DNA from 2 places in the Blautia sp. Marseille-P2398 genome. Region 1 is predicted to be linked to the other one. Evidence: predicted binding sites of a transcription regulator. Region 1 holds the regulator's gene; the other holds the start of a gene.
What was found. Region 1 encodes NrdR, which represses ribonucleotide reductase genes. Its sites were predicted from a motif close to CACAANATNTTGTG; they were not measured.

Region 1 (16,014 bases):
CCCATAAATCCTATGATAACAATATGGTTCATGAATTCCCCTCCTCTTTGCGGTAAAAATATAGTACAATTCTTTCAAGATATCGTTTCAGTACGATCTGAATCTCTTCTTTCGGATTGAGTGGTTTCACCAGAATATTCCGGATTCCTGTGCGTTTCGCACCATATATATCAGTAAAGAGCTGATCTCCTATAAAAACTGTATTACTTCTGTCTGTCCCAAGAAGTTCCATTGCCCTGATATAATTTTTTGTTGAAGGCTTGTGTGCATTCTCGATAAACTGCGCTCCTATCGCATCATTAAAAGAAGAAACTCTCTCGTACTGGTTGTTTGACAGAAAACAGCATTTAAATCCAAGTTCCTTCAGATGTGCAAACAACGCACATGCTCTCTCATCTGCCGGTGCACCATGAGGTACCAGAGTATTATCTATATCAAACAGAAGTCCTCTGTATCCCTGCGCATACAGATCATCGAAGTTTATCACATAGGTAGAATCCAGATATTCATCCGGAAAAAAGCAATTAAACATCCGTAGTCATTTCCTTTATTTATATTTTTCTGAAAACAAGATCAGCGATAAGTGTCTGACAGTACGCTGTCCCCGAAATACTGAATCATTATGATCAGCGTTCATTAAGAGGAACATATACTGCCGGTTCCAGAACATTCTTATATGCCGGACGGATGATCTTATCTGCATTAATGAGCTCTTCCATACGGTGCGCACTCCATCCTACGATACGTGCAACTGCAAACATCGGTGTATATAATTCCAGTGGCAGATCCAGCATACTGTACACAAAACCGCTGTAAAAGTCTACATTGGCGCTTACACCTTTATAAATACGACGCTCTTCTGCAATTACTTCAGGTGCCAGACGTTCCACCATAGAATACAGGGCATAATCTTTCATTCTGCCTTTTTCCCTTGCCAGAGTTTCCACATATGCCTTGAAAACTTCAGCTCGCGGATCAGACACTGAATAAATCGCATGTCCCATTCCATAGATCAGTCCCTTCCGGTCAAATGCCTCTTTATGAAGAAGTCTCTTCAGATATGTCCGGACCTCGTCTTCATCCTTCCAATCCTTAACTTCCTTCTTCATATCATCAAACATCCTGACAACTTTAATGTTGGCACCGCCATGCTTTGGTCCCTTTAATGAGCCAAGTGCTGCGGCAATCGCAGAATATGTATCAGTTCCTGATGAGGAAACCACATGAGTTGTGAATGTAGAGTTATTACCTCCGCCATGTTCCATATGAAGGATAAGCGCAATATCCAGAATCTTTGCCTCCAGATGTGAATACTTCTTATCCGGGCGAAGCATTCTCAGAATGTTCTCTGCTGTGGTAAGTTCTTTCTTCGGATTATGGATATAGAGACTCTTATCTTTAATATAATGGTTATAAGCCTGATATCCATAAACAGATAAAAGCGGAAATACACTGATCAGATTCAGACACTGTCTGAGCACATTCGGCAATGATGTATCGTCAGGGTTGGTATCATAAGAATATAAAGTAAGCACACTTCTGGAAAGCCCGTTCATGATATCCTTGCTCGGAGCCTTCATTATAACATCACGCACAAAATTTGTAGGAAGTGACCGCTGATTTGCCAGAAGCTGTGTAAAATCTGCAAGCTGTTTCTTATCTGGAAGACTGCCAAATAATAAAAGATAGGTAACTTCTTCAAATCCATATCTGTCATCTTCGATAAATCCTCTGGTAAGATCTTTGATATCATATCCTCTGTAGGAAAGACTTCCAGCACATGGAACTTCTTTGCCATCAACGATCTTTGTGGCTTTCACATTAGAAACCTGAGTCAGGCCTGCAAGAACCCCTTTTCCATTAATATCACGAAGACCTCTCTTCACATCATATTTTGCATACAGAGAAAGATCCAGACTTGTATGTTCCTTGCAAACCTCCGTCAGATTTTCAATTTCAGGTGTTACTTTGGTTTTAAATCCCGCCATGTAATAAATCTCCTTTCTTCACAATTCTCTCGATAATGATTCCCTCCTCGTTTCTGTCATCGCAACAATTTGTAGATGCACATCTCTGTAAATATTATAGCATTTTTTTCTCTTTCGGTCTACATCTTATATATTCTGTTTCTGAACATAAAAAAACAGATTACCGCTTACTGTTCACGCACTACTGTCCTGCGAGGCATTTTTTAACCGAATCAAGTAAGTCCCCTGCTTCAATTGCGAATATCCGCTTGACTTTCCATTTGCAGTTTCTTACGGATACATGGCAATATAAGAACCGAAACGTACAGTGCGAATTTACGCAGTTTTTATAAATATACTGTATTTTTTAGAAATTGCTATAAATTGTATGGATGATTTTTAACATTTTCTCATACTTGGCGCCATTTCGCAAGTACAAATTTTGTTCAAAAAATTTTCATAAAAAAATTTTCATTTGGCTCTTTCCATTTGTAACACTTTAGTGTATAATAACGTCGATTTAAAAAATAATTATACGATGGACGAGGAGGAAATCATAATGTCTTATACTGAAGAAGTATACGAAAGAGTCGTAGCACAGAATCCAAATGAGCCTGAATTCCATCAGGCAGTAAAGGAAGTTTTAGACTCCCTTAAAGTCGTAATCGACAAAAATGAAGAGAAATACCGCAAGCTTTCCATTCTGGAACGTCTTGTTGAGCCTGAAAGAATCATCTCTTTCCGAGTTCCGTGGGTAGACGATAAAGGTGTTGTACAGGTAAACAAAGGTTATCGTGTACAGTTCAACAGTGCGATCGGACCATACAAAGGTGGTTTAAGATTCCATCCGTCAGTAAACCAGGGAATCCTTAAATTTTTAGGTTTCGAACAGATTTTCAAGAACTCCCTTACAGGTCTTCCGATCGGTGGCGGTAAAGGTGGTTCAAACTTTGATCCTAAAGGAAAATCTGACAGAGAAGTTATGGCATTCTGCCAGAGCTTTATGACAGAACTTTCCAAATATATCGGTGCTGACATGGACGTTCCTGCAGGTGATATCGGTGTAGGCGGACGTGAGATTGGTTATCTGTATGGACAGTACAAGAGAAACCGTGGATTATACGAGGGTGTTCTCACAGGTAAAGGTCTTTCCTACGGTGGATCTTTGATTCGTACACAGGCTACAGGATATGGTCTTGTATATATGCTAAACGAAATGGTTAAAGCTAAAAACGACACAATCTCCGGTAAAACTCTCATCGTAACAGGTTCCGGTAATGTTGCCATCTACGCAGTAGAGAAAGCTGCCGAACTTGGCGGTAAAGTTGTTGCTATGTGCGACTCCAACGGATATATCTATGATCCGGAAGGAATCAAACTTGACATCGTTAAAGATATCAAAGAAGTAAAACGTGGACGTATCAAAGAATACGCAGATCGCGTAGAAGGCGCTACTTATACAGAAGGAAAAGGTATCTGGAACATCAAATGTGATATCTATCTTCCATGCGCAACTCAGAATGAACTTGACCTTGATGCTGTTAAGATCCTTATTGCAAACGGATGCAAATATGTTGCAGAAGGTGCAAATATGCCTACTACCCGCGAGGCAACTGATTACCTTATGGCAAACGGTGTAACATTTATGCCTGGTAAAGCAGCTAATGCCGGTGGTGTTGCTACTTCCGCACTTGAAATGTGCCAGAACTCTGCAAGACTTTCCTGGACAGCAGAAGAAGTTGATACAAAACTTCATCAGATCATGGTTGATATCTTCCATAAAGTTGATGATGCTTCCAAGCGTTATGATATGGAAGGCAACTATGTTGCAGGCGCTAATATCGCAGGCTTCGAGAAAGTTGTAGATGCTATGATCGCTCAGGGTATTGTTTAATTTATTTTAGTTAATTACCCCCATAAAAATACACATAAAGAGCCGGCGGGATATTATTCTCGTCGGCTCTTTATATTTGCCCGTAAATCCTTTCACACAGAGCATTCATACATTACTTGTTCACACAGAACTCTTATTTAATTCATAAACTTCTTCAGCTCGTCCATAAAAGTACTGACATCTTTAAATTCTCTGTATACAGACGCAAAACGTACATAAGCAACTGCATCCAGATCTTTCAAATGTTCCATAACGATCTCACCAATTCTGGTGCTGGAAATCTCTTTCTCTTCGGTATTAAAGATTTCTCCCTCTATGGCATCCATCATCTCTTCAATCTTATCTATGGATATTGGTCTTTTATAGCAGGCTCTCAGAATTCCCGACTGAATTTTACTGCGATTATACTGTTCTCTGTTCTGATCTTTTTTGATCACAGTAAGCGGAATACTTTCCACCTTTTCATATGTGGTAAATCTCCTTCCGCAGGCATCACACAAACGACGGCGACGGATAGAATTGGTATCTTCTACCGGTCTGGAATCAACTACTCTCGTATTATCCTGATTACAAAATGGACACTTCATACGACGTCCCCCTTTAATTCGTATTACTGTTTTCTGCTTATGTACTATATACTTGATTCGGTTAAACGGCTACAAATACGTTACTGTTCACTCCATTCTCAGTAACACAAATACAAACAGTTATATATAGTTTTATTATACTGTATTTCTATTTAAGGTGTCAATAAAAGGACTTGCATAAATTTTTGCAAAAATACATAAATTGTTATCAAACGCATATCAGATTCTGAAAGCATTGGCACGACAGTCTGATTTTAACCGGAAGGACTGTATCTGATTTATGAAAATCTGTGAATTAAAGCAAAAAGAAGTAATTAATATCTGTACCTGCCGCAGTCTCGGATGTCCCATTGATGCGGAATTTGACTGCAAAAGCAGTCAACTCACCGCCCTTATACTTCCAGGCCCCGGAAGATTCTGCTGCCTGTTCGGACGTGATAATGAATATATCATTCCCTGGGAATGTATCAGCCAGATCGGGGACGATATCATCCTTGTGAAAATAGACGAAGAAAAATGTTTCCATAAAGGCTGATATTTCACCGCAGAGAATTGTCAAGGACCTATATTTTTTATATTTTCCCGGTCAAAGTATAAATCCACTGCTATATGAGAATCATTCTTACTGAAGTATATGACAACTATTCGGCAGCCACTGTCCTTTTTTTATTTCCTGAAATGATTTCGGAGGATCCTGGCTCATATCTGCGAATAGTCGGTTTACATCCAGAGATAATAAGGAGGATTCAATAAGATGGCACTGAACAAAGTTGAAATCTGCGGAGTCAATACGTCGAAACTTCCTGTTCTTACAGCAGAAGAAAAAGCGGAACTGTTCAGACGGATCAAAAGCGGCGATGAACAGGCACGTGAATTGTACATTAAAGGAAATCTACGTCTTGTTCTCAGCGTAATACGACGATTTCAGAACAGCAGCGAAAATGCCGATGACCTTTTTCAGATCGGATGTATTGGTCTGATCAAGGCCATTGACAACTTTGATACCACTTTACAGGTAAAATTTTCCACTTATGCAGTTCCAATGATCATAGGCGAAATCAGACGATATCTCAGGGATAACAACAGTATCCGCGTCAGCCGTTCTCTTCGTGATATTGCATACAAAGCAATCTATACCCGCGAAAATTATATGAAGCAGCACCTGAAAGAACCTACAGTTACCGAAATTGCACAGGAAATTGGTATCGAAAAAGAAATGATCGTATATGCCCTTGATGCTATCCAAAATCCTGTGAGTCTCTTTGAACCGGTCTATACAGAAGGCGGTGATACTCTTTATGTCATGGATCAGATCAGTGACAAAAAAAACAAAGAAGAACGCTGGATTGAAAATCTTGCTCTCCGCGAAGCTATGCAGAGGCTGAACAGCCGCGAAAAGCATATCATAGAACTGCGCTTCTACGAAGGAAAGACGCAGATGGAAGTAGCTCAGGAAATCGGCATCTCCCAGGCACAGGTCAGCCGTCTCGAAAAAAATGCACTGAAATCCATGCGTAATTATCTGCGTCCATAAAATGATAATTCAAGATCCGTATTCAGAAAAGCAGCCTGGCCCAATACCTGCCAGACTGCCTTACATATCTTTTAAAATATACCGTTTTCCGCCTCTTTCCAATGAGGTTCTGATCTGTCTGTGAAGCTTCAATGAAGCTTTAACACTTCAACAAATTCTGCCAGTTTTCTATATTAAATATCTGCTTCACATCCAGAGCCCCTGACATTGCAGGAAAGAACTTCTTCATATCAGTAAATACCAGAGCATAGTCGAACTTTGACATTCCGATCATCCTGCGAAGCTCACGCCTGTAAAAATCCAGAAGCATCTCCGGCACTTCTGTTTTCTTAGATTTCATAAACTTTTTATGACATACATATTCTTCGTCCGTAGCCGGGTAGGAACGCTTCCAGTATAAAACCCTGATTTCTTTTGGCAGACTATCCAGTTTCTCAGAAGACTCCTCTTCTTTTGCACCATTCCCGATCAACGTCACATCAAAATGCTCATAATCCACTTTGTTCAGAAATTCATAGAATGCCTTTGTCTCCTGTGTATCACTGAAATCTCCTGCATATACCAGAAGTTTTACTTTATCTGTCTGATTCAGATATATCGGATTTACCGGTTCTTTTCCATCAAGCAGGACTTCTGCTATACGTTTGCATGCTTTTCCATCATCTCTCGGACATATCTGTTCTCTTGCTTTTTCATACTTCTCTTTACAGGAAGCAGCCACTCCCGGAAGATCCTTCAGAAGTTCACCAAGCTTCTCAGGGGTAGACACTGCCGGTCCCGGAAGTTTGTCAAATCCGAAGTACAGACCTCTGTAATCTTCAAAATTCTCCGCATCCGGCACATAAAACAGAATCGGTTTTCCTGTCAGCATGAAATCATAAAAAATACTGGAATAATCAGAAATCAGTACATCTGTCACTGACAAAATCTCATTTGTATCCATTGTTGCAGGAATAAATTTTGTCTGCGCATCACCAGGTTCCATGGCATTCTCTTTCATATAGTGATATACGATCTGATGAAGCTTGACAAAGATCTGATATTCATTTGTATCTATACTGTTCTCCATTACATTGATCAGCTTATAGACATCCTGCAAATCTGTATCCGGACGGCTGTATTGTTCGCCTCTCCATGTCGGTGCATAAAGAATAATCTTTTTATCTTCCTTTACGTCCACTCCGCAATCCTTAAGTTCCTGTATCACTTCTGCTCTGTCACTGTCAAAAAGCTTATCATTACGCGGGAAGCCCTCTTCCAGCACTGTGCCTTCATACAGATTCTGCATTTTATACGAATCTTTGTATGCTGTCTTTGTCATATAAGGTCCGGAGGAAACTATATAATCTGCACTGAGCAGATTTCTTGCTGTATTTCCCTGAGAAATATTTGCTCCCGGAATATCAAATCCCATATTCTTCAGAGGAGTTCCATGCCAGGTATCGATCAGTACCTGACCTTCTCTTTTAAGGAAATAGCTTGGAAAGCTTACATTATTTACCAGATATTTCACTGTCGCAAGTTCTTTACAGTATTCCTTTGATTTATATTTTACAAATCGCACGTTCGGATATTTTTCGTATTTTTCAATTTGTTTTCTGTTATCCTCAAAGTCCTCAAGCACCCAGATATGGGTATAATCCTGATACTCTTCTTTTTCAAGAAGATACAAAAACAGAGCATAAGGATTACAGATCATACCACGTCCGCCAAAAGCTTCATAAAGAATTGTATTATCTCTTATCTGGTATTCCTTTACAAACTCGGCATAGCTGGTTCTAAGCGGATATTTCTCCCTGCACTCCAGAATCTGTTCTTCATTTTTCATATAAAAGGTCTTGATTCCCATTACACGATTAAAAAGACGATTCCACTCTTTAACTGCCTTCTCAATGGCAAAGTCCTCAGATTTCCAGATTGCATTTCTGGACATCTCTCTGCGGAGTTCTTCATCATGTGCCAGCTTCAGCATCGCATCTGTAAATTTCTTTGTATCAAAAGCTTCCGGCAGATATCCTGTTTTTCCATCATCGATAATCAGATCCATCGCTCCTGTATGGAATGCGATGACAGGAAGACCAAATTCAAAGGCTTCCATGATAACCATCGGCCATCCTTCCCACCTGGATGGAAGAAGGAAAACAGAAGAATTCAGGTAATACTTCTCCGGCTCATTTGTATAACCGACAAAATTAACTCTGTCCTCAATACCACGTCTCTTTGCATCCGCCACAATCTGATTCCAGAGATCACCGGCTCCGATAATATCCAGCTGCCATTCATCATCCTGCTTACAGAACTCTTCAAAAGATTCCATCATCAGATCAAGACCCTTGGCATATACAAATCGTGTAGCCATAAGGAAACGCTTGGATTTTGGGTCGCATTTTCTCTCACTCACGAAGCTTCGGGGATTAATTTTAACTTCTGTATCAATATCCAGAAATTTTTTGTAATCGCGCTTATCATAGTCACTGAGAACAATGTATCTGTCCAGCTTCGGCAGATATTCCTGGAGCAGACATTCCTGTTTCCAGAATACGACATTAGGAACATCAAGATATCCGGCATAACAGTTATGCTGCCATCCGATTGTCTTTGCATTCAGCTCCGGCGCCAGCATACCCAGACGAAGGCTTAAACTTGCAGTTGTGATAATAATATCATAATTCTGCTCATTTAAATATTTTACCCATTTTTCTCTGGTCTTTTTCGGGAAAATCGCATCTGCCAGAATATCATTATATTTTTCTTTATTAAAAATCCCATATTTGGCATTCAGTTTCTGAACAAGATAACGCCAGCAGAAAGCCGGTGTATGATGTCGATTGACAAACTCATTATTATCAATAAAGTCAACCTTGATATCCTCACTCATATGATACATATTCCGGTCTTCTTTAAATCTGTCCTGATATACCATGATCGTCACATCATGCTCTTTTACAAGTTCATTCGCAAGAAGTGTGACAACTCGCTTAGTTCCGCCAAGATCAAATATCTTGGTGCACCAAATACATATTTTCATTTATCTTTTTCTCCTGTTATGACTTTCTGATATCTATATCCTATAGCAATTCCATAAAATAATGCAATCAAGACAGTTCAGCAGAGTGTGAAGGACAAGGAAGATATCTGCAGGCGTGCTGACGCACGGCAAAGATATCTGACACAGGACTTCACGCTATGATGGATTGGATTGTTTGCAGTAATTTATGGAATTGATATAATATCATTACATTGTAATGTTAAAATAATCCAACACACGCTGGCAGTAATTGTCACACACATTATGTGTTTTTGCTCTTACACTGGCACGCTGTTCTTTATAATTATCTTTTCCGTTTTTAATATCCAGGATGAAATTCTCAAAATCCCGCATATTATACATATGTTCGCCAGGCATATATTCCAGCGGATCATCAAACACCCATCCTCTGGATTCCGTATAAGCCTCATAATCATCCAGTGTGAATCCAAGCGGTCTGTCTAACAGCAGATAATCGATTGCAACAGAAGAATAGTCAGAAACCAGCGCATCTGAACAGTTGATAAACTCATAAAGCTGCAGTCCGTTATCCGCAAGATCTCTGTTCTCCAGATAAACAATATTGGTAAGGACATTCTCACCAAAATCATAAGGTACCTGAAGGTAATGCTTCTTAATAACAATAAGAATATGATTCTCCTTACAGAACTTATTCAGTTCCAGAAGCTTATCTGCATCATCAATGATAGGAATATTGAATTCATTATTTAAGGTTTCCTCGTTCAGACGCTCACTGGAAGCATGTCTGTAGGTTGGCATCCACAGGATCAGTTTCTCGCTGTCTGTTTCCTTCAGAAGTTTCTTTTTATATTCATCTGCACGTTCACTGCCCTTAAGCATCATATCATAACGGGGATATCCAAACGAGAGCAGTTTTTTGGAAGTACATCCAAAAAATTCCATTTTGGTCTTAATAAAAATGTCCCCTGGTACCAGACAATAATCAAAGAAAACCTTACGCCCGTTCTTATTTGCCTTGTAACCACAGCCATGCCAGAGATCGATAAAGAGCTGATTTCTTCTCGACATACCAATCCAGTTAAAAGCCTGGGTGTAAAAAATATATTTTGATGTCAGTGCATATTTATATGCTTCTGCTCTTCGGATCGTGGAACCTTTCTTAAAGTTCTGCACAAATTTCACATTTTCAAACTGATATTCTTTATATTTAGACGGTTCATGGACCAGCCATACAATCTCATACTTTTTGTTGTATCCTTTCTCAATAAGATAGTCAAACAAAGCACGACCATTATCCGTAAAATCATCATTTGTTTCAAAGAGCATTCTATTCTCTACAAGTGCAGGGGGGAATTTCTTAAGGCGTCTGATCTTGCGATTATCATATAATCCATAGGTCACAGTTGCCCATGTCTCCTGCAACATAGCTTTTCTTCCCTTTTGAACTCTGACCTTGTTAATCTTGTTAATGGATTTTTTCAGTTTTTTTATTTTCTTTTTTATTCTTTTTTTCATATCTGGCTCCCTAGAATTCTTTTAATTTCTCACGAAGCATCGTTGAGGATGTATCTTTGGTATATGGCAGAAATACCAGCTTAGCGCCCAGCTCTTCCATTTCTTTTCCGGTCTTTTCCCAACGTGCATTGCCCTTCCAGTCATCTCCGATATAGATTTCATTAAAGTGGACTTTTTCCCATACCTGCTTTTTGTCCAGGGTTGTCGTCACGATCACTTCATCAACATATCTGATGGCCCGTACAATCTCTGCCCTTTCTTCCAGCGGAACAATCGGTCTTTTGTTTTTATATGACTCTACCAGATCATCCGCATTCACACCGACAATCAGATAATCGCAATGTTTTTTTGCATTTCTGATCAGGTTCAGATGTCCTATATGAAACATATCAAAGGTTCCCTGTGTATATCCTATTTTTTTCTCCATTACATTCTCCCTGTTTTATTGCATTAATAGATAACTGTTCTCTTCGCATTCATATAACAGCTACAATTGTAAATAATCTGCAAGCCTTTTGCAATAGTTTTCTGTTTTATTGTGCATCTGTTTCAGATTCTTTGCTCTCTCCTGCCGGTAACTGTCTGTTCCATCAGTCAGATGTTTCATAAATTTTCTGATATCACAGGCATTATAGATTTTCTCACCCGGCATATATTCCAGCGGATCTTCAAATACAAATCCCCTTTTTTCTTTATATATATTGTAATCCGCAAGCACATATCCAAGCGGTCTGTCCAACAGCAGATAATCTACTGCCACTGACGAGTAATCAGAGAGCAGACCGTCGCTGATCCCTATCAGTTCATAAAGTTTTATCTGTTTTTTCTCCAACAGGGCTTCCGCAACATAACGTATATTGGTAAACTCCTGTTCATTCTCATCCCATTCCGTCTGAAGCGGATGCTTCTTTATGATCAGAATAATCTCCTGCTCCCTTAGATAACTGTCCAGTTCTTTCAGCTCGTTCATATTCTGTATTGCCGGAAGCTGACAGGGAAGCTCAATTTCATTTTCCGCACACCCTCCCAGATCACTTTTTCTGAAAGTCGGCATCCACAGAACAGCTTTTTTCCCTTTCCATCCGAACAGACTGTCCAGAATTTCATCCTTACTCATTGACGGATGCAGCATCCAGTCATATCTGGGATATCCCATCATTAACAGCCTGTCCGGTTCGCAGTTCCATAGTCCGGATTTCGTTTTCACAAATACCGGTCCGGGAACAAGTGCATAGTCAAAATCAGGCTTTATATTCTGTTTTTTCTTTCCCTGCTCTGCATCTTTATAACCGCACCCATGCCACAGATTTACAACTGTCTGTCCTTTACACCGATACCTGTTCAGTCCTGCACTGTTATGAGAATAAAAGAAAAATCCGGCTGTAGCACCATAATAATATGCCAGCGGACTGCTCCATCCATATTTATTTTCAGCAGTTACAAATTTTACATTTCCGGTATTCTGATTTCTGAATTTTCTTTTTTCAGAGACCAGCCAGATGATCTCATATTTTTTATTATACCCGGAACTTATAAGATATTCATAAAAAGCTTCCGGATTATCTGTGCAGTCCATCATTTCCCGATTTTTAAACACAAGCCGGTTTTTCTTTACTTTTCCAAAACGCACAGTCAGCTTTCCAATGACCTGCTGCTCTGTTTTTGTCATAAAACGACCGATATAGTGCAGGATCATTCCGAAAAAGCCCAGCCTTTCCGTATATTTTTTAATCGCACTTTTTGTCATACATGCCTCCGGAATCTTTGTAAGATAATTCAAATGCAGACTTTTCGGGAAGGATACTCTCAAAAGAATCTTTGATATTTCTTTTCTGTTGTCTGAAATCTCCTATATTTTCCGTATCATTTATACACAATATTTTACACTTCTGATTTCTGAGTACATCATGTATCTGCCGGTCGTGAAGACCTATGGTAAAAAATTTCCCGATTTTCGGTGATTGAGGTTCATATTTTCCCTCCATATACTGCCAGTATTTCATCACATACTGATTTACATCCCCCGGAGAACGGAATCGTGTCCTGCATACTCTGTCCAGCACTTCGCCTTCTTCCCTCCACACTTCTTCAAAGGTACTTTTCAAAAAAGAGCTTGAGATATGAGAATATTTAAAACTGGAAAACTCCCTGTACGGAAGCATCAGCATATTTCTGAATACCATTTTTCCATATGCAGGATGAAACCATTTTTTCCAGTTTCTGCCAATCACTTCTCTCTTTGAATAATGCATATTTACAAGTGCCGCATTGTTCATAAGAATGCAGGCAAACGGATTATTGATATCATCCTGTACCAACGCTGTTTCTATACAATAGTCTCTTGGAAGACCATTTCTGAAAAAGTCTTCCGGTTCCATTTTATTTATGATGAAGGTATCATCATTAAAATATACAAACTGTTCGGATAAACCTCGGATCCGATGCATATTCAGTTCAATGGGATGACTGCTGAATGTGGGCAGATACTGCTTCGGAATATAATCCTCGTGTTTTACAACTGTCAGTTTCGGATGATCTGTATTCAGCCAGGAAGGGATATGCCCCCATGTCACAAAATATATATGATTCACCCATGGAGCAAATTTTTCAACACCTCTGAACCAGTACTGCAGATTTTCCCAGTCCCGAAATCTGCTGTCCTGTGTCTGGTCATTTTTAATTCCCAGATACTCATTTCTCTGCTTTATCCAGGCTGAGTCTGATCCATCCACCCATGGCAATACAAAATCAATCTTGTCCATCTGTAATTTACCTCGTATGATAATATAAATCTTTCAAACGTTTTGCCTCTGTCTCAATGTTAAAATGCGCATCTGACAGCCGCTTCTTTATCAGATCAGCCGCTTCTCTGTTCATAGAACTCATTGCCATCACTGCTGCCGCCCACTGTATATTATCTCTGTCAAGTGACAGCCGTCTGACTCTCTCAGGAAAAACAACTGCCTCCTCAGACACCGCCTCTGACATTACGCAGGCAAGTCCATTTGCCTGGGCTTCAATAAGCGCAAATGGCACACCCTCAAAAACAGACGGAAACAGAAAAACATCCATAGCAGATAAATACCTGCGGATATTCTCCTGTTTACCGGCAAAATATACCTTATCTTCCAGTCCTTTCTGCACTGTTTTCTCTTTTATCTCTTTGTACAGACCTTCCTTTGGACCTACCAGACACAGCATCACATCTTTCTTTTCGGAAACGATCTGTTGGAAAATATCAAGCATTCTGTCATGATTCTTCGGAATATCAAATCTTCCTACATGACCGATCACTGTTTTATTTTCCCATCCCAGTTCCTTTCTGAGTGAATCTCTGTCTTTTTCTGAAAAACTGAACTTCTCTGCCTGAATGGCATTATTGATCAACGTAACCTGACCGCTTTGGAAAGCTTTATCTCCAAACAGCCACCTGCCCGCCATTTCTCCGCATGCAATCCTGTCAGTAGCATATTTTGCAATCTTTGGTCTGTTCCAGTTGTCCATGATTTTTCTGATCAGTCCGGGACAGGAAGAGCTGTGGCTGTGCGCAATTATCTTTGGCACTTTCATTGTATGAGCCACACGTAACGGAACAATATTTGCAGCTGAAAGCATATTTACATGTACTGCATCATATTTTGTTTCTTTTAATATTTTTTTCAGTTCTTTTATATAGCCCTGATAGTTCTTTTTTACATTTGGAATATAGTAGATCCTTCCACCCAGTTTCCTGATTTCCTCTTCATATGCAATTTTATCATACATACACACAAAATCAAACTGTATATCCATATGCACCAGAACTCTATAGTAATTCATCACAAATGCTTCCAGACCTCCGGCAACATTTCCCATTCCAATCTGCAGTATTTTCATGATACGCTCTCCCATCCGTCACTATTGTCCACTCTAAATCCTATTGCGATCCTCTCGAAAAATCATTCCTGTACCGCATAATGTTCCGTCACCTTTTTCTTTAACAGCCGTATCAGTTTCTGATATCCTGTAATCTTCTTAAGAAAATCCAGGCAGTAACTGATTCCCAGCGAAATCACAAGAACTGCAACAGGAATCAGCCAGAATTTTTTTAATGCAAATACATATTTTCCCAGAGAATCTCTCACAAATGTATGTACCAGCCAGATGTTCATGGAATGCTTGCCCAGATACTGAAGGAACAAGGATACAGGCGTAATCCTGAACAAATATTCAACGCAAAAGAGAATCAGCAGGAATGGAACAAGTGCATACCGGAATTCCCAGAAAATTTTCAGGTCGATTTTATGGTACAAGAAAAGGCCGGCACACAGTAAAGCAGACAAACAGATGAATTTTAATTTTTTCCGCCTGTATTCATGCAATTTTTGAAAGAAATTATATTTACAGCATAACATTCCTGCCACAAATATCAAAAGAAATGAATATGGCTTTGAGCCTCCCTGAAATCCAATACCTAGAATTCTAGGAAGCAAAAAGATAACTGCAATACAGAATATGCCTCCAAATTTCTCAATCGTCCCATCTAACAGAGGAAGCAATATAATAAATACAAACGCAGCACTCATATACCACCATGCCCCGTTAAGACTTTCAGTCTCCAAAAGTCTGGAGATTCCCAGTATATCTGCAAATACGGCGAATCCTCTTTCATAAAAGGTTTCTCCCCACTTGCTCGGATCCTTAAGTCCAAGTCCAAAGTAAATAAGATAGGATACAGCTGCAGTAAACCAGAATCCGGACATAGTGGAAAGAAGATGTCCGGATATCCATTCTGATACTGCATACTTTTCTTTATTTTTCATTTTAGCCGAATATCCATACATCAGCCCGTAACCGGATACAAATGCAAATATTGCCACGCAGATTTTACAGCATTCCGCAATAGCAACAAGCTGTTCTGTTGTCAGCCCGCACAGATCCACCTGATATCTTTCGATTCTGTCTGCAAGACGGTAGCAGTGGTGAAAGATCAGCAGTAACACTGCAAGACCTTTTAAAGCTGCTGAATCTTCTTTTTTTAATCCGTTTGTCATATACTCCTCCGGATATTTCTGACTTCTTAAATTTTTTCTCTGTCAGACAGATATCTCTGTCTGTCCCTGTCAGTTAGTCATTTTCTCATACTGTTTAGAAATCGTATCGATATCTCCGTAAGCGATCAGTTTTCCTTTTTCAAGGATCATCGCCTTATTACAGATTCTCTGAACCTGTGCCAGAGAATGAGAGACAAACAACACTGTTACACCCGAATCAAACATGCTGAGTACTTTCTTCTCACTCTTCTTACGGAATTTCGCATCACCTACAGATAATACCTCGTCCAATATCAGAATTTTGGGAGAAACCACTGTAGCAATCGAAAATCCAAGTCTGGATTTCATACCTGATGAATAGTTCTTGATCGGCACATCAATAAAATCCTTCAATTCGGAAAATTTCACGATCTCATCATACTTCTCATCAATAAATTCTTTGGAATATCCAAGCATTGCTCCGTAAAGATAAAT
Region 2 (16,014 bases), on a different contig from region 1:
AAAAGCAGCCAAAGCTGTCGCAGATCTTGTAGAAGCCGGAAATCGTGTAGTCATTTCCCACAGTAACGGTCCACAGGTTGGAATGATCCACACAGCCATGAATGAATTTGGCAAAACACATCCTGACTATACATTTGCACCTATGTCCGTATGTTCGGCAATGAGTCAGGGCTATATCGGATATGACCTCCAGACCGCAATCCGCGCAGAACTTATTTCCCGAGGTATTTATAAACCGGTAGCTACTATCCTTACACAGGTTGTCATTGATCCATATGATGATGCTTTCGCTGAACCTGAGAAGATCATCGGACGTGTCCTTACAGAAGAAGAGGCTGAAACTGAAGAAAGCAAGGGAAACTTTGTCACTAAACTGGCTGACGGCACTTATAAAAGAATCCTGGCAGCTCCGAAACCGCAGAAAATCGTAGAGCTTGAAACAATCCGCACACTTGTAGATGCGGGCCAGGTAGTAATCGCAGCAGGCGGCGGCGGAATCCCGGTTATGGAACAGGGAATCGATCTTCATGGTGCAAGTGCGATCATTGAGAAAGACCTTTCCAGCGGACTTCTTGCACAGGAATTAAATGCAGATACTCTTCTGATCCTTACCAGTGTTGAGAAAGTAAGTCTGAACCTCGGTCAGGACAACGAAGAATATCTTAATACAATTTCTGTAGATGATGCTAAGAAATATATGGCTGACAATCAGTTTGCCCCAGGCTCCATGCTTCCTAAATTCGAAGCCGGAATCTCTTTTATCGAAAAGGGAGATAACAGAAGAACGATCATCACAGATATTGCGCATGCAAAGGATGGATATTTCGAAAAAACCGGAACTATCATTAAATGATTCTATAGCAATCCTCGTAAATAATACATTTAAGAGGATTGCTATATTTTATCTGACAATACAAAAAGACATATACCAGAGCAATACATATCATCTTGCCGGTATATGTCTTTTAATTATCATATTATGATGTCAGATTCAAAAGTTTACCCCTGACCTGATATTACATAGATTTACGTTCCGCAATCTCTGCCATCTTCGCTTCGTTCAGACGAGTATCACCATGCACACGGCTGTAGGAAAGATATCCGTTCATACGGTCAATCTTTGTCAGATTCTTGGAACCGCAGACCGGACACACGTCCATTTCAAGTTCCTCATGTCCGCAGTCATCACAGTAAGCAAGGGAAAGATTTACTCCCTCATAATATCCCAAAGACATGGCTCTGCGAATCAGAGTGCGTATTGCTTCACGATTATAATCGATCGGATAACGTACATACTGAATCTTACCGCCGTTGCACAACTCCCAGAAACGTCCCTCCAGATCCTGTTTTTCAATCGGAGTTACATCTTCAGTCACATGACAGTGGAAACTGTTGCTTACATAAGGACGATCAGAAACCCCTTTCACAATGCCATACATCTTACGGAACTGTTCCACCTGCAGTCCGCATAAACTCTCTGCCGGTGTTCCATAAATTGCATAAAGATAACCATCTTTCTCTTTAAATTCATTTACTTTCCTGTTGATATATTTCAGCACATCCAGTGCAAACTGCCCGTCTTCAGCAATGGATTTGCCATTGTAAAGTTCCTGGAGTTCATTTAATGCAGTGATTCCGAAGGATGCTGTCATTGGTTTCAGAATCTTGCCAATCTTTTCATTCGGTTTCAGATGTCCACCGTAAAATCCTCCCTCACAATATGCCAGCGGGTTGGTTGACGCACGCATCTGTCCCAGATAATCATAGGTACGGATATGCAGATTACGGATCATCTCAAGATAGAAATCCAGCACTTCGTAGAAATCCCTGCTCTCTGCTCTGGCTTTGGCAAGGATCATTGGAAGATGAAGGCTTACCGCACCGATGTTAAATCTTCCCACAAACACAGGAACATCCTTATCATCTGCCGGATACATACCGCCTCTCTCGTACCAGGGGCTTAAGAACGCACGACATCCCATAGGACTTATAACCTTTCCATACTGCTTGTACATACTGGAAATATATCCTTTTCCTGACATGGACAGCCAGTCCGGATACATAGTCTTGGCAGAACAGTCAACCCCTGCCTCAAATACATCCTCACTGATCTTGCCTTTTCCATGGATATTTTCATCATAAAGGAATACGATTTTCGGGAAGAGTACCGGTTTCTTGCGTCCTGCCTTACCCTGTCCGCCTTTATGCACTTCAAGAAGAGAAATACTTGCCATCTTCTCGAACTGCTTTATTCCAAGTCCAAGAGTTACAGTTACAAATGGATAATCCCCTCTGGAAGATCCGACTGTATTCAGCTTATACTCAATCCCCTGCCATCCCTGGTCAAAATCTCTGCGAACTTTGTCAAGCGCATACTCGATCGCACGTTCTTCACGTCCTGTCCAGCTCTCGTCAGAGTATTTCATAAATTCCTGGATATATTTATCGTAACTCTTCTGTGCATAAGGTGCAAGAATCTTGTCTACTTCCGGTACTGTGAATCCGCCATACTGCTGTGCAGCAGTGCTCAGGATAATATCACCCATAACATCAAACGCAGTATCCAGTGTCTTAGGCTCATTGTACCATACATTTCCCATCTCAAATCCGCCGCTGAGTACAGATGCCACATCAAAGAGACAGCAGTTCATGGTATCCAGACGTGCAGACTGGTCATGAATATAAATATAACCATCTTTACATGCCTGAAGTTCATTACGATTCATAAAAAATTTACGATAAAGCTCTTTGTTCAGTTCATTAAAGATCAGGCTTCGCTTTGTAGCTACAAGCGCACTGTCTGTATTGGCATTACTCTTATCACCAATATAACGGATTGCCTGACTCTTGGTATATACATCATCCATCATATGGATAAAGTCAAGTTTGTAATTTCTGTAATCGCGGTAGCTCTTAGCCACTGCCGGGTTCACTCTCTCAAGTGCTCCCTCTACGATGTTGTGCATCTCCTGGATCTCTATCTCATTCTTTCCCAGTGCCTCCGCATGTTCTTCCGCAAACTGGCAGATAAATTCCTTCTCTTTATCCGAAAATGTGTATAAAATTCTGGCTGCCGACTTATTTACTGCTGCTACGATCTTCTGTGAATTAAACTCTTCTCTCGTACCATCTTTCTTTATAACATATATCATACCTTTTGCTCCCATATACAATATATAGTATTTTTTTCTTTCATTCACCACAATTCTCTCTATATGTGGTACGTTTAACAAGTATAGCACAGTCTCTGACAAAAAGAAAGGGGCAAAAAATTATTCGTCATATTGCTGAATTTGATACATGGCAAGATAATTATCTTGACCATCCAGAGATACCACAGATACCTCATCCCCGGCATGTAATTCTATTTTCTCCTCGTGGTCTGCTTCGTCAAATTTTACAGTTTCATCTTTTCCTGAAGAACTTCTGATTTCCAGAGCAACCTTCTCCCAGCCGGACACTATCCTGTATTCTCCCGGATCTATTGTAAAATCATACCCCTGGTCACTGGCATCTATATCGCCAATCTCTGATGCAGTATCATCCGTTCTGACAATATAATTCTCTCCGGTGAACATATACCAGTCCGGATTGCCCCTCTGTTCATCCTGTCCGTTCTTTACTGCACTGATAGTCTCAGACCAGTCATCTGTCCAGTTATTCTCATTACTTTCATTATTTTCATTACTTTCATTATTCTTATTACTCTCATTTACTTCATCAGAACTGCTGTCATCAAAAATACTGTTGAGATCTATGTCAAACTCATCATAGATAAATTCTTCTATCCTGTATCCAATCGTATCCCAATTCTCTGCCATCTGACCTATTATTACCATCAGAATCAGCACAATGATCCAGAAAATTTTGCCTGCCTTGCCGCTCTTTTTCTTCTCACTTTTTGCTGTCTTTTTTCCGGTGCTGTATGTACGGGCAGTCTGTGCGCTGTACGACTGACCTGATGTTTTCTTTGTCCCTGATGTTTGTATTCTTGAAGTTTGTACTTTTGTATTTTGCGTTCTAATAGTCTGTGTTCTGGCAGACGAAGTTTTTGCAGCTTTGGGAACTGTTTTATTTCTGTCAGACAAAGGGATCTCGTTCTCTGCCATTGCTTTTTTCACCTTTGCCGAAGCATGACGATAGTGCTCTGAACGGTCTTCGTTCAGATGATACAGTTCCATATCATTTCTATATGGCATTCCACAATATTTACACCTGCCGTTTACAATTGGTCCATCACAGACCTGACACCTTTTTCCCATATATCTTCCCCCTGAGTTTTATATAAATTTAACGCTTCATTCATTTACACATTTATTTTAACATTTCGCCCCAATCTTGCAAAGCTGAAATTGTGTTACTGTTCGTTCTGGTTACTGCTCACTCCGTTCTCAGTAACACGCTTCGCGATGCACAGAATTTATGCTAATCGCATAAATTCGCGCGGTATGTCTCGGGTTTTCTGTGACCTTCGCTCACAAAAAACACCTCGCGGGATATTACCAGTGAACAGTAACTCGTTCTGTTCTCCGTAACCATAATATCCCGCGAGATACTTCCAAATGAACAGTAATAATTGTCAAACTACCATTTTCCTGTTATAATAGCGTGGGAAAAGATAATGGATATTCAGTAAACAACAATATTTTTTATCAGTTTGCCATAAAATATGCAAATACAGAAATTACAGGAGGAATCCACTCATGGAACAGATTAAAATTCCTGACGGGTATCAGTCATCTTTAAATCTTCACGATACCCAGATTGCCATTAAGACTGTGAAAGATTTCTTTCAGCAGACACTGGCTCAAAAACTGAATCTGCTGCGTGTTTCCGCTCCGGTATTCGTTAATCCGTCATCCGGTCTGAACGATAACTTAAACGGCGTGGAACGTCCGGTAAGCTTTGATATCAAAGGCCAGCCGGAGAATGCTGAGATCGTACACTCTCTCGCCAAATGGAAGAGATATGCATTACAGAAATATGGCTTTGCTCATGGTGAAGGACTTTACACAGACATGATTGCGATCAGAAGAGACGAAGATTTGGACAATATCCACTCCGTATACGTAGATCAGTGGGACTGGGAAAAGATCATCAGCAAGGAAGAACGCAACATGGACACACTTGTTTCCACAGTACGTGCTATCTACAGCGTTCTCCGCAAGACCGAAAAATACATGGCTGTTCAGTACGATTACATCGAAGAAATCCTTCCGAGAGAGATCGCATTTGTCAGCACCCAGGAACTGGTCGACATGTATCCTGATCTCACTCCAAAGGAACGTGAATACAAGATTGTCAAGGAAAAAGGTGCCGTATTCCTTATGCAGGTCGGCAAAACCTTAACCAACGGAGAACGTCATGACGGACGTGCACCGGACTACGATGACTGGGAATTAAACGGTGATATCCTTGTTTATTATCCTGTTCTCGACATTGCTCTGGAGCTTTCTTCCATGGGTATCCGCGTTGACGAGGATGCGCTTGACAGACAGCTTACCATCGCAGGATGTGATGACAGACGCGAGCTTCCTTTCCAGAAAGCAATCTTTAACAAAGAACTTCCATATACTATCGGTGGCGGCATCGGCCAGTCCCGTATCTGTATGTTCTTCCTCAGAAAAGCACACATCGGTGAAGTACATGCTTCCCTGTGGCCGGAAGAAGTAATGAAAGAAGCAGCAGCAAAAGGAGTACAGCTTCTGTAAAAAAGCCATAAACCTGGAATACTCAGAAATCACAGACACACAGATGTGTAAATACACAATGTATATCTGAGTGCCTTATCAGACAAATGTAACGGGGCGAATACAAAAGTGAATATTTTATTTTTTTTAACACCTAAAAGTGATGTAGCATATATATTTGAAAATGAGACTCTTCGTCAGACTCTTGAGAAAATGGAACACAGAAAATTTTCCTGCATTCCGCTTCTGAGTCTGGACGGGAAATATAAAGGAAGTATTTCCGAGGGTGATCTTCTCTGGGGAATGAAAACCTTAAATGTTCCCGGACTGAAAGAAGCAGAGAGCATTTCCATTATGGCAATCCCGCGAAGAGCAACATACAAGGCAGTTCACGCAGATTCTGACATGGAGGATCTGCTGGACAAGGCAATTAACCAGAATTATGTTCCGGTTGTAGATGATCAGGGATACTTTATCGGCATCATCACCCGTAAAGAGATCATTAAATACTGCTACAAAGAACTGAAGAAATATATAAAGGCTTCAGATTCATAAAAAGAGCTGCCGCATTGCAATTTTTCAATTGCTAATGCGGCAGTTCTTTTTATATTCTTTATAACGCCTCAACAGACTTCAACAAAATTCCTGTTTTTCCTTTTTCTGTGCCAGAAGCTTTCCGAACAATGCTGCCAACACCTGCTGAAACAGAGTTCCGATCATTACCGGAAACATAACTTCACCCGGAAAATATGCAGCTGCGATCACCGCTCCTGCGCTGATATTGCGCATCCCGGTTCCATACATCATGGAAACCGCCGTACTGCGATCCTTTCGGAAGATATACGCCACAAACCAGCCGAGTGCATATCCGGAAGCAGCCAGGACAAGGATTGCCAGTGCAACCTTCACCCTCTGCATATTCATATCCCGGATATATGGTGCTACTTTGGAAGAATTGGACGTTACCACAAATATCAGTGCCAGCTTTGAAAAAGGCGCCAGCTTTCCCGGCCATGTTTCCATTACTTTTCCATCTGTGATCTGATTTAATACCATCGCAACAACAGCAGGAAGCGCAACCATAAATATCAGCTCCCGCATCATCCTGGCAGGATCTATGGTCACCGCAGAACCCAGCAGGATCTTCAGCGTAGCCGGGATCAGAAAAGGTGCCAGTACCGTATCCAGCACTACCAGAGACAACGACAGAGGACTGTTTCCATCATAAATCGTCACCCACATCAGACTTACCACTGCAGTGGGAACTGCAAACTCCAGTACCATTCCGGTGATCAGCTCCATGTTATTTCCAAAGAAAAGATGACCTGCCCCGCAGGCTGCTGTCGGAATTACCACATGGACCAGAAGCATGATAATAAGCAGTGAGCCCGGATGTCGGAATACATTTGCCACATCTTTAAATCTTGACTTCAACGCCCCGGCAAATGTCATAAATGCAAATACGGCCGGCACATAAGGCAGACCGCATTTGGCAATATCAGGAAAGCACACCCCCAGCAACAGACAGGTCGGTGTCACCAGGGCCATCCATTTTTCTATGAAACTGTTAAATTTTCTCAGCATCTTATAAAACCTTTGAAAGGAAGTCTTTCAGTCTAGGATTCTTCGGATTCGCGAAAAATTCTTTCGGAGTATTCTCTTCCTGTATCTTACCGTCATCAATAAAAAGAACTCTTGTTGCCACTTCTCTTGCAAATCCCATCTCATGAGTAACTACAACCATGGTCATACCTGACTGCGCAAGTTCTTTCATCAATTCCAGAACCTCACCTACCATCTCAGGGTCAAGTGCGGAAGTTGGCTCATCAAAAAGCATCACATCCGGATTCATGGCAAGAGAACGTGCAATGGCAATACGCTGTTTCTGCCCGCCCGAAAGCATATCCGGATATGCATTGGCTTTGTCCGGAAGACCTACACGTGCCAGAAGCTCATCCGCTTTCTTTGAAGCTTCATCCTTTGTCATCAGCTTCAGTTCTACAGGTGCCAGCATAATATTCTGTTTTACCGTTTTATGCGGAAAAAGATTAAACTGCTGGAATACCATTCCAATCTTCTGACGGTGTCTGTTAATGTCAACCTTCGGATCTGTAATATCAGTTCCTTCAAAGAGGATCTGTCCGCCTGTCGGAACCTCCAGAAGATTCAGTGATCTCAGGAAAGTAGATTTACCGGAACCGGAAGGACCAATGACGGCTACTACTTCTCCCTGACAGATATCTGTTGTTATTCCATCGAGAACCTGATTTGTACCAAAAGCTTTCTTCAGATCCTTTACCTGGATCAGTACATTCTTATCGCTCACTGGTTCTTAATCTCCTTTCCAGTTTATTCATCCCCCATGTAAGGATTCCAACGATCACAAGGTAAATCGCTGCTGCTGCCATCAGAGGCCAGAACGCATTGTATGTACGGCTCTGGATCAGCATAGCTCCTTTTGTCAGGTCCATCATACCGATATAACCGATGATGGATGTCTCTTTGATCAGCACGATAAATTCATTTACCAGCGCAGGAAGTACATTCTTAAATGCCTGCGGGATAATAATCAGTCGCATGGTCTGGCTGAAATTCAGACCAAGGCTTCGTCCTGCCTCTGTCTGTCCCTGGTCAATGGACATGATACCGGAACGGACAATCTCAGCTACATAGGCACCTGAGTTGATACCAAAGGCAAGTCCGCCTACAATGATCTTGTTAATGCTTACAGCACCAAAAATTACAAAATTCATGATCAACAGCTGGATCATGGTTGGTGTTCCACGAATTACAGTCAGATAAACTCTGCAGATCGCATTGAGGATCTTAAAGGAGCCTGACTTATCGTGCGCAGAACGGATGATTGCTACAAGGAAACCGATGATCAGACCTACAATTACCGCAAATACTGTGATAATAAGAGTTGTTTTCAGACCATCCAGAAGCCAGAGATAGCGGTCATCTTTAATAAAGTTCAGATAAAAATCTTCTTTTACATTCGCTAATATCATAGGATTATTCATAAAAACCTCTGTTCCGAAAAGAGAGCTGTTGGCAAATCGTCAACAGCTCTGTTATTTGTTATTTTAATACTTATTTCTTTACAATAATTACCTGGCTTGCATCTGCATAGGTATCTGTAAAGTCAACGCTTGATTTACGGTCTTCTGTTACAGTCATACCAGCTGCACCGAAGTCTGCTTTGCCAGACTGTACTGCCGGAAGGATGGAATCGAATTCCATATCTTCAATTTTCAGTTCATATCCAAGCTTATCACAGATTGCCTGAGCGATATCAGCATCGATGCCAACGATATCATCACCTTCATGATATTCATATGGTTCGAACTCAGCGTTAGTAGCCATTACCAGAGTTCCATTGGAACGGTCAACATCTTCCGGTGATTCATATGGAGTCTTACCGGCATCCTCACCAATGTAATTGTCCATGATGCTGTCGATAGTTCCATCCTCTTTCAGTTCCTTGAGAGCTCCGTTAATCTTGTCAAGAAGTTCATCATTGCCTTTCTTTAAGCAGATTGCATATTCTTCTTCCTCGAATGGCTCATCCAGAATCTTGAGATCATCATTATTCTCAGCAAATTTCTGAGCCGGCTGTGAATCGATGATTACACAGTCGATCTGTCCTGCCTTTAATGCCTGAACAGCTTCACTTCCCTTGCTGTAACGTTCTACTGTAGAACCATCTTTCTCATAATCAGATGCATCAAGGTCACCTGTTGTACCAAGCTGAACACCGATTGTTGCTCCTGCAAGATCATCTTTGGATTCAACTTTCTGAGCTGCGGATACGCTTCCTGCCATGGAAAATACCATTACTGCACTGAGTGCAAGAGCTGCAAATCTCTTTTGATCTTTCATCTTTTTTCCTCCTCGCATCCGAAAGTATATCTACGGCTGCCATCTTTTTACCTTCTTCAGACAACAGCGTATAATTATGCGTTTCGGTTGTATATTTTTGTTTTTAATTTTAACATACTTTCTATAAAATGCAAGGTAAAACTTGAATAACAGATATATTTTCCATATAATGTATAATACATAACTGTTCCGGGAAGGGCAAAATGTTTTTTTACATGAAGATCACAGAAAAACTTTCCCGGTAAAAGATTCGTAATTTTCACTTTTTCATAACATTTTTTCTATATGATACAAGAGGTGTATAAATATTTAACCAAATAAGGAGGCTTTTCTGATGAAATTTACAAAAATGCATGGTATTGGAAATGATTACGTATATGTAAACTGTTTTGAGGAAACTGTGGAAAATCCTTCCGCAGTAGCCAGATATGTCAGTGACCGTCACTTTGGTATCGGTTCCGACGGACTGATCCTGATCAAGCCATCCAAAATCGCAGACTGCGAGATGGATATGTATAATCTTGACGGTTCCCAGGGTGCCATGTGCGGAAACGGTATCCGCTGTGTTGCCAAATATGCCTATGACTACGGCATCGTAGACAAAGAACATATTTCTGTTGCTACAAAAAGCGGCATCAAATATCTGGATCTTACTGTAGAAAACGGAAAGGTATCCCAGGTTAAGGTAAATATGGGTTCTCCGATTCTGACCGCCAGACAGATTCCGGTAGTGTCAGAGAAGGAGGAAGTTATCAATGAACCTCTGGATGTAAACGGAAAAATCTATTACATAACCGCTGTTTCCATGGGAAATCCCCACGCTATTGTTTATATGGATGATATTGACCATCTGGATATTGAAAAGATCGGCCCTGCTTTCGAAAATCATGTTGCATTTCCGGATCGTGTAAACACTGAATTTGTAGAAGTGATCGATGAACATACTGTAAAAATGCGCGTATGGGAACGCGGTTCAGGCGAAACTCTTGCCTGCGGCACAGGTGCATGTGCGGTAGCAGTCGCTTCTGTTCTGAACGGACATGTAGACGGTGACAGTCCTGTCACTGTAAAACTTCTCGGCGGTGACCTGCAGATTTTCTGGAACAGACAGGAGAATCTTGTTTACATGACAGGCCCGGCTGCCACAGTATTTGACGGTGAAATTGATGTAAGCTTTCTGAAATAAAAAACTGTCTGAAACTGCAGCAAATAACAGACAGCTTATCTGCTTCAGCTGCCGGTCACAATATTACGCAACAAAAAAACGGATACACACCATTCAGCTATGGTTATGTATCCGTTTTTTATCAACTTTTACACTGCAAATTCCAGTATTCTTTCCACAATAAATACCGCAGCACATGCGAATAACGCAACTGTAAGAAGACTTTTCTCCTTATATGCCGCAATCAGTGCCACAATAAATCCCACAGCAGCCGAGATCACACTGTCTGTGGCAAAAAGGATCGCCGGAAATGTCATGGCTGCCAGACATGCGTAGGGAACATAGTACAGAAATGATCTGATAAACGGACTTGTGATCTCTTTTCTGGAAAGAGCAAGCGGGAGCATACGGATCAGATATGTAACTGCTGCCATTACCAGAATGTAAATATAAATATTATGACTCATGAACACCCTCCTCCTCTTTCTCATCCTCTATCGGACAGAAGTATGCGGCAGCCCCTGCCACGATCAGTGTAGTAATAATGATCACAAAACCTGACGAAACCTCCGACAGAAACGGAATCACTTTAAACAAAGTGCTGATCAGCATTGCTGCCACGACAACTGCCAGTACTGCCTTATTCTGCTTTGCCGGAGGAATAATAATTGCAAGGAACATACCGTAAATAGCCACGCTGAGTGCACTCATCATAAAATCCGGAAGAAGATTTCCGGAAATTGCTCCTGCCAGGGTTCCAAGTACCCATCCCGGGATTGCCACACACATGGCACCATAATTATAAAATGCGCTTACCTTTCCGGGCTGACTGGCACTGATCCCGAAAATCTCATCCGTCACACCAAATGCTGCAATATAGCGGTGAACCAAAGATTCATCTCTTCTGAATTTCTGAGCAAGGGAAAATGACATCAGACAATATCTCAGATTAATGATCAGCTGTGTCAGTGCCATCTCCCAGTAAGAGCCGCTCATTACCATGATCTCAAGTCCTGCAAACTGCCCTGCTGAAGTCACGTTTGTCAATGAGATCAGCACAGCCTGCCAGATACTCAGTCCATCAGCAACTGCCATCATGCCAAATGTAAACGATACAGCAAAATATCCCAGTCCTATGGGAATACCATCCTTAACTCCTTTTCTGAAGCTTTCACTTCTCATGTTTCTATCCTCCTGTCACCTTTTGTGATCCTTTGATAACTGTTTAACTCTTTCACAGCTACAACTTTCGTATTTACTGATACACACAGATAACCCGGAGAACAGTATTCTGTCTCCGGGTTTCAGTCAGGATTATCTGATCTGTTTTATTGCATATGCATAAATTCTCTTATAAGTCCTCATAGAATAATGAACACCATCATCTGTATAACCGCGAAATTCACAGCGAGTCGTATAACCACATCTCATCAGATAAGAATAACTGTTGATCCATGTAAAATTCCCGTTCAGTCTCTGTCTGAGTCTGTTATTAAATCCGCGGATCTCAGACTCCTTCCGCGTGGATTTCATTGCCGTATTACATGGATTCACAGACATATAAAATAATTCACAGTTCCTGGCAGTCAGCTTTCTGGATAATCCATTCATATAAGAAGCATAGTCTGACGCAACAGAATCATAACTGATGGACTTCCTGTTTTTGTGGATCAGGTCATTTACTCCCAGATTGAAAATAACTGCCACCGGCTTCGCATTGTCATCCATCCCGCTTATTTCATTCAGCAGTTCCTTTTCTCCGTATTTTTTCATCCAGTCAAGCCCTTCTCCTGTCTTGCATACAAATCCAACTTTCTTTAAACTGTCAGAACTGCATTGCTGCTTCAGAGTACTGCGAAGCATTGCTGTGCGGGAATCTCCCACAAAAATAATCTTATCATATTTCTCCACACTGTCCGCAAGACCGCCTGCATAAATATCCGGTTCCTGATTCCATTTATACTTCACCGGATAAAGATGAATATTTTTCGTAACCTGAATTTTCTGATATGCCTGATACATTGGATTACAGGTCTGTCCGGGAACTGTTGACCATCCCAGAAATGTATATCCCCTCTTATTCACTTCCACAGGAAGAATCACAGAACCACCGCTTTTCACTTTCTTTTTTGTGATTTCTCCTGAAGTCTCTATTGTAACTGTTTTCGTGGATGTTTTTTTCTTTTGCACTGTTGAATTCTTAGCAGTCTGCATTATTGCCGCCTGTGCTGCAGACGGGGGTGCTGCACATATTAATACACACGCCAGAAAAAATAATAACATTCTTTTTACACACATCTGTCTCTTCTGTTTTCTCATTATTGCCTTCTTTTATGATTTCATATATTATCTGTTATTTTTACCGGTACTTACAGCAATTTCGCTGTCTTTTCTCTTCACCATACTGCTTCCCAGTCAATTTGACCAAACAGTTGTATTTCAGTTTACATCATCTGATAGAAACAGTCAACAGTCTTCGCCACTGCCTTTACATTCTTTACAGACTCCATACAAAATAGAATTCTTACACTGCAGGGTAAATCCATGACTTTCTTCAATATGATGAGAAATTTCTTCCATAAAATGACATTCCAGATGAATGATCTTTCCACATTTTACACACTTCAGGTGCAGATGCTGTTCACATCCCCGTCCCGGTTCTACATACTGATAAGCAGCCTGGCAGCCTTTCTCTGCAACATATTTGATCACAGTTCCATCCTTTGCAAGCTTGTCCAGATAGCGGTAAATGGTTGTGATATTTACCTCACTGTCATGTTTCTTCAGATACTCATCCACATCAGCAGCTGTAACCGTATGGTCATTACTGTTTTTCAAATATTCAAGTATTTTTCTGCGGCTTGCTGTCGCATAACTGCTTCCTGCCATAATTTTATCATTCCTCCTAAAATCAGCTTCTTCTGACAGAGCAGACTCGGTTGATCAGAAAACAATTCCTGCAAATTCAATAATAATTCCCCAGAATACACCAAGTCCATAAAGTACTCCCACAATTTTCAGGTTCTGAACCCTGTCTCTGTTCAAACGAAACAGAATCAGAAGCCCAACTCCTGCATTTACAAGAAGTCCCGCCATCATCGCCCCGGCTCCGATAATATGATCCAGATATAACTGGGTGATTACTACAGAAGAAGCGCAGTTGGGAATCAGTCCCACTAAAGCTGCGATCAGTTCACCTGCAATCGGTGTTCCTGTAAAAAGTCCTGCCAGTGTCTCTTCTCCGACTAATCCAATGATAATATTTAAAACAAGAGAAATCAAGAAAATGTACACAAAAACTTTTAATGTGTGAAATGCTGCTGAAGAAATAACTCCATGTTCACAATGGCAGCGTTCTTCTTCACAGATTTCATGAATATCCACATCAGGTTCCTGTTTCTTCAGAATATGTGTGTAAACATACTCCAGCACCAGGCCGGAAAGTATTCCGATCACCGCTTTGCAGGTCAGGATTTTCACAATTGTAACTACAGGAACTGCATTGGAGATCATGATCGGAAACATTTCATCTGAAGTAGACAGATACACCGCGATCAAAGTTCCCACTGTGATCACACGTCCGGCAAAAAGGCTGGATGCCGCTGCCGAAAATCCACACTGTGGGATCACTCCCAGAAGTCCACCCCATACCGGTCCGAATTTTCCGGCTGTACGAATTCTCTTTCGTGCTGCCGCACCTGTCTTATGCTCCAGCCATTCCATAAACAGATAAGTAAGAAAAAGAAAGGGTAGCAGCTTGATGCTGTCTATTACTGAATCTAATATAATCTCTGACATATAGTTCTCCTTATATTTGCACTTTATTTGTATTTGCAACTTATTTACATTTGCAACTTATTTGCATTTCTGTATTATATAGTATTTTTATAATTTGTCAAGTCTGTAAACCATACAATTGAAATATTCCAAAAAAAAGACCATCTTTCAGATATGGGGGAAAATCCGGAAGATGGTCTTTTTATTCATGTTTTATTTATACAATATATAAGGATGTTATATCTGTATTATTCAGCAACTGCCTTAAATGCTTCATCAAGATCCTGAATGATATCGTCAATATTCTCTGTACCAATGGAAAGACGAATTGTATTTGGTTTGATACCCTGATCGAGAAGTTCTTCTTCTGTGCACTGGCTGTGTGTTGTTGTAGCCGGATGGATAACAAGAGATTTAACATCAGCTACATTGGCAAGCAATGAGAACAGTTCCAGATTATCAATGAAGTCCTTTGCCTTCTGCGCATCACCTTTAATCTCAAATGTAAAGATGGAACCGCCGCCATTCGGGAAGTATTTCTTATAAAGCTCCTGCTGAACCGGATCTGTGGATACAGACGGATGATGAACTTTCTCTACCTGCGGATGGTTATTTAAGTACTGAACAACTTTCAGTGCATTCTCTACATGGCGTTCAACACGAAGTGACAGTGTTTCAAGTCCCTGAAGGAAAATGAATGAGCTTACCGGAGAGATGGTTGCACCTGTATCACGAAGAAGAATTGCACGAATCTTTGTAACAAATGCTGCCGGTCCGCATGCCTTTGTAAAGCTTACGCCATGATAGCTTGGGTTCGGCTCTGTCAGAGATGCGAATTTACCTGATGCTTCCCAGTCAAATTTACCACTCTCAACGATCACACCTCCGATTGTTGTACCATGTCCACCGATGAATTTAGTTGCAGAATGAACAACGATATCTGCACCATATTCGATTGGTCTTACAAGGTAAGGTGTTGCAAATGTGTTATCCACTACAAGCGGAATCTTATGTGCATGAGCAATCTTTGCGATAGCTTCAATATCAACTACATCAGAGTTCGGGTTTCCAAGAGTCTCGATGTAAACGGCTTTTGTGTTATCCTGAATTGCGTTCTCTACTTCTTCAAGATCAAATACATCAACGAATGTTGTTGTGATTCCATAAGCCGGAAGTGTATGCTCCAGAAGGTTTGTTGTTCCACCGTAAATATTCTTGGCTGCTACAATGTGGTCACCCTGCTGTGCAAGATTCTCAATTGTATATGTGATTGCTGCTGCACCGGATGCTACTGCAAGTGCCGCAGAACCGCCTTCAAGCGCTGCGATTCTTTTCTCGAATACATCTTCAGTCGGGTTTGTAAGACGTCCGTAAATGTTACCTGCATCTGCAAGTCCGAAACGTGCAGCTGCATGATCGCAGTTTCTGAATACATAAGAAGATGTCTGATAGATTGGTACTGCTCTTGCATCTGTAACCGGATCCGGACTCTCCTGTCCT

Region 2: the regulator NrdR is predicted to act here: its motif matches at 3,169-3,182, upstream of nrdD (anaerobic ribonucleoside-triphosphate reductase).

Annotation. Positions count from the first base shown of each region.
Region 1 is NZ_CAXSTD010000001.1:66,392-82,405, forward strand. Features, by position in the region: gene ACESZG_RS00275 (shikimate kinase) at 1-32, opposite strand, end outside; gene ACESZG_RS00280 (YqeG family HAD IIIA-type phosphatase) at 29-532, opposite strand; gene ACESZG_RS00285 (citrate/2-methylcitrate synthase) at 627-1,988, opposite strand; gene gdhA (NADP-specific glutamate dehydrogenase) at 2,527-3,861, shown strand; gene nrdR (transcriptional regulator NrdR) at 3,999-4,448, opposite strand; gene ACESZG_RS00300 (YlmC/YmxH family sporulation protein) at 4,729-4,983, shown strand; gene sigG (RNA polymerase sporulation sigma factor SigG) at 5,203-5,982, shown strand; gene ACESZG_RS00310 (CDP-glycerol glycerophosphotransferase family protein) at 6,122-9,010, opposite strand; gene ACESZG_RS00315 (CDP-glycerol glycerophosphotransferase family protein) at 9,218-10,507, opposite strand; gene ACESZG_RS00320 (adenylyltransferase/cytidyltransferase family protein) at 10,518-10,934, opposite strand; gene ACESZG_RS00325 (CDP-glycerol glycerophosphotransferase family protein) at 10,995-12,254, opposite strand; gene ACESZG_RS00330 (Stealth CR1 domain-containing protein) at 12,235-13,269, opposite strand; gene ACESZG_RS00335 (glycosyltransferase family 1 protein) at 13,277-14,383, opposite strand; gene ACESZG_RS00340 (acyltransferase) at 14,446-15,540, opposite strand; gene ACESZG_RS00345 (ABC transporter ATP-binding protein) at 15,610-16,014, opposite strand, start outside.
Region 2 is NZ_CAXSTD010000005.1:172,629-188,642, reverse strand. Features, by position in the region: gene arcC (carbamate kinase) at 1-853, shown strand, start outside; gene nrdD (anaerobic ribonucleoside-triphosphate reductase) at 1,017-3,152, opposite strand; gene ACESZG_RS07935 (hypothetical protein) at 3,273-4,262, opposite strand; gene asnA (aspartate--ammonia ligase) at 4,704-5,711, shown strand; gene ACESZG_RS07925 (CBS domain-containing protein) at 5,820-6,245, shown strand; gene ACESZG_RS07920 (bile acid:sodium symporter family protein) at 6,324-7,274, opposite strand; gene ACESZG_RS07915 (amino acid ABC transporter ATP-binding protein) at 7,276-8,016, opposite strand; gene ACESZG_RS07910 (amino acid ABC transporter permease) at 8,006-8,713, opposite strand; gene ACESZG_RS07905 (transporter substrate-binding domain-containing protein) at 8,784-9,572, opposite strand; gene dapF (diaminopimelate epimerase) at 9,907-10,758, shown strand; gene ACESZG_RS07895 (AzlD domain-containing protein) at 10,887-11,204, opposite strand; gene ACESZG_RS07890 (AzlC family ABC transporter permease) at 11,194-11,919, opposite strand; gene ACESZG_RS07885 (InlB B-repeat-containing protein) at 12,052-13,056, opposite strand; gene ACESZG_RS07880 (Fur family transcriptional regulator) at 13,204-13,626, opposite strand; gene ACESZG_RS07875 (putative manganese transporter) at 13,681-14,535, opposite strand; gene ACESZG_RS07870 (O-acetylhomoserine aminocarboxypropyltransferase/cysteine synthase family protein) at 14,763-16,014, opposite strand, start outside.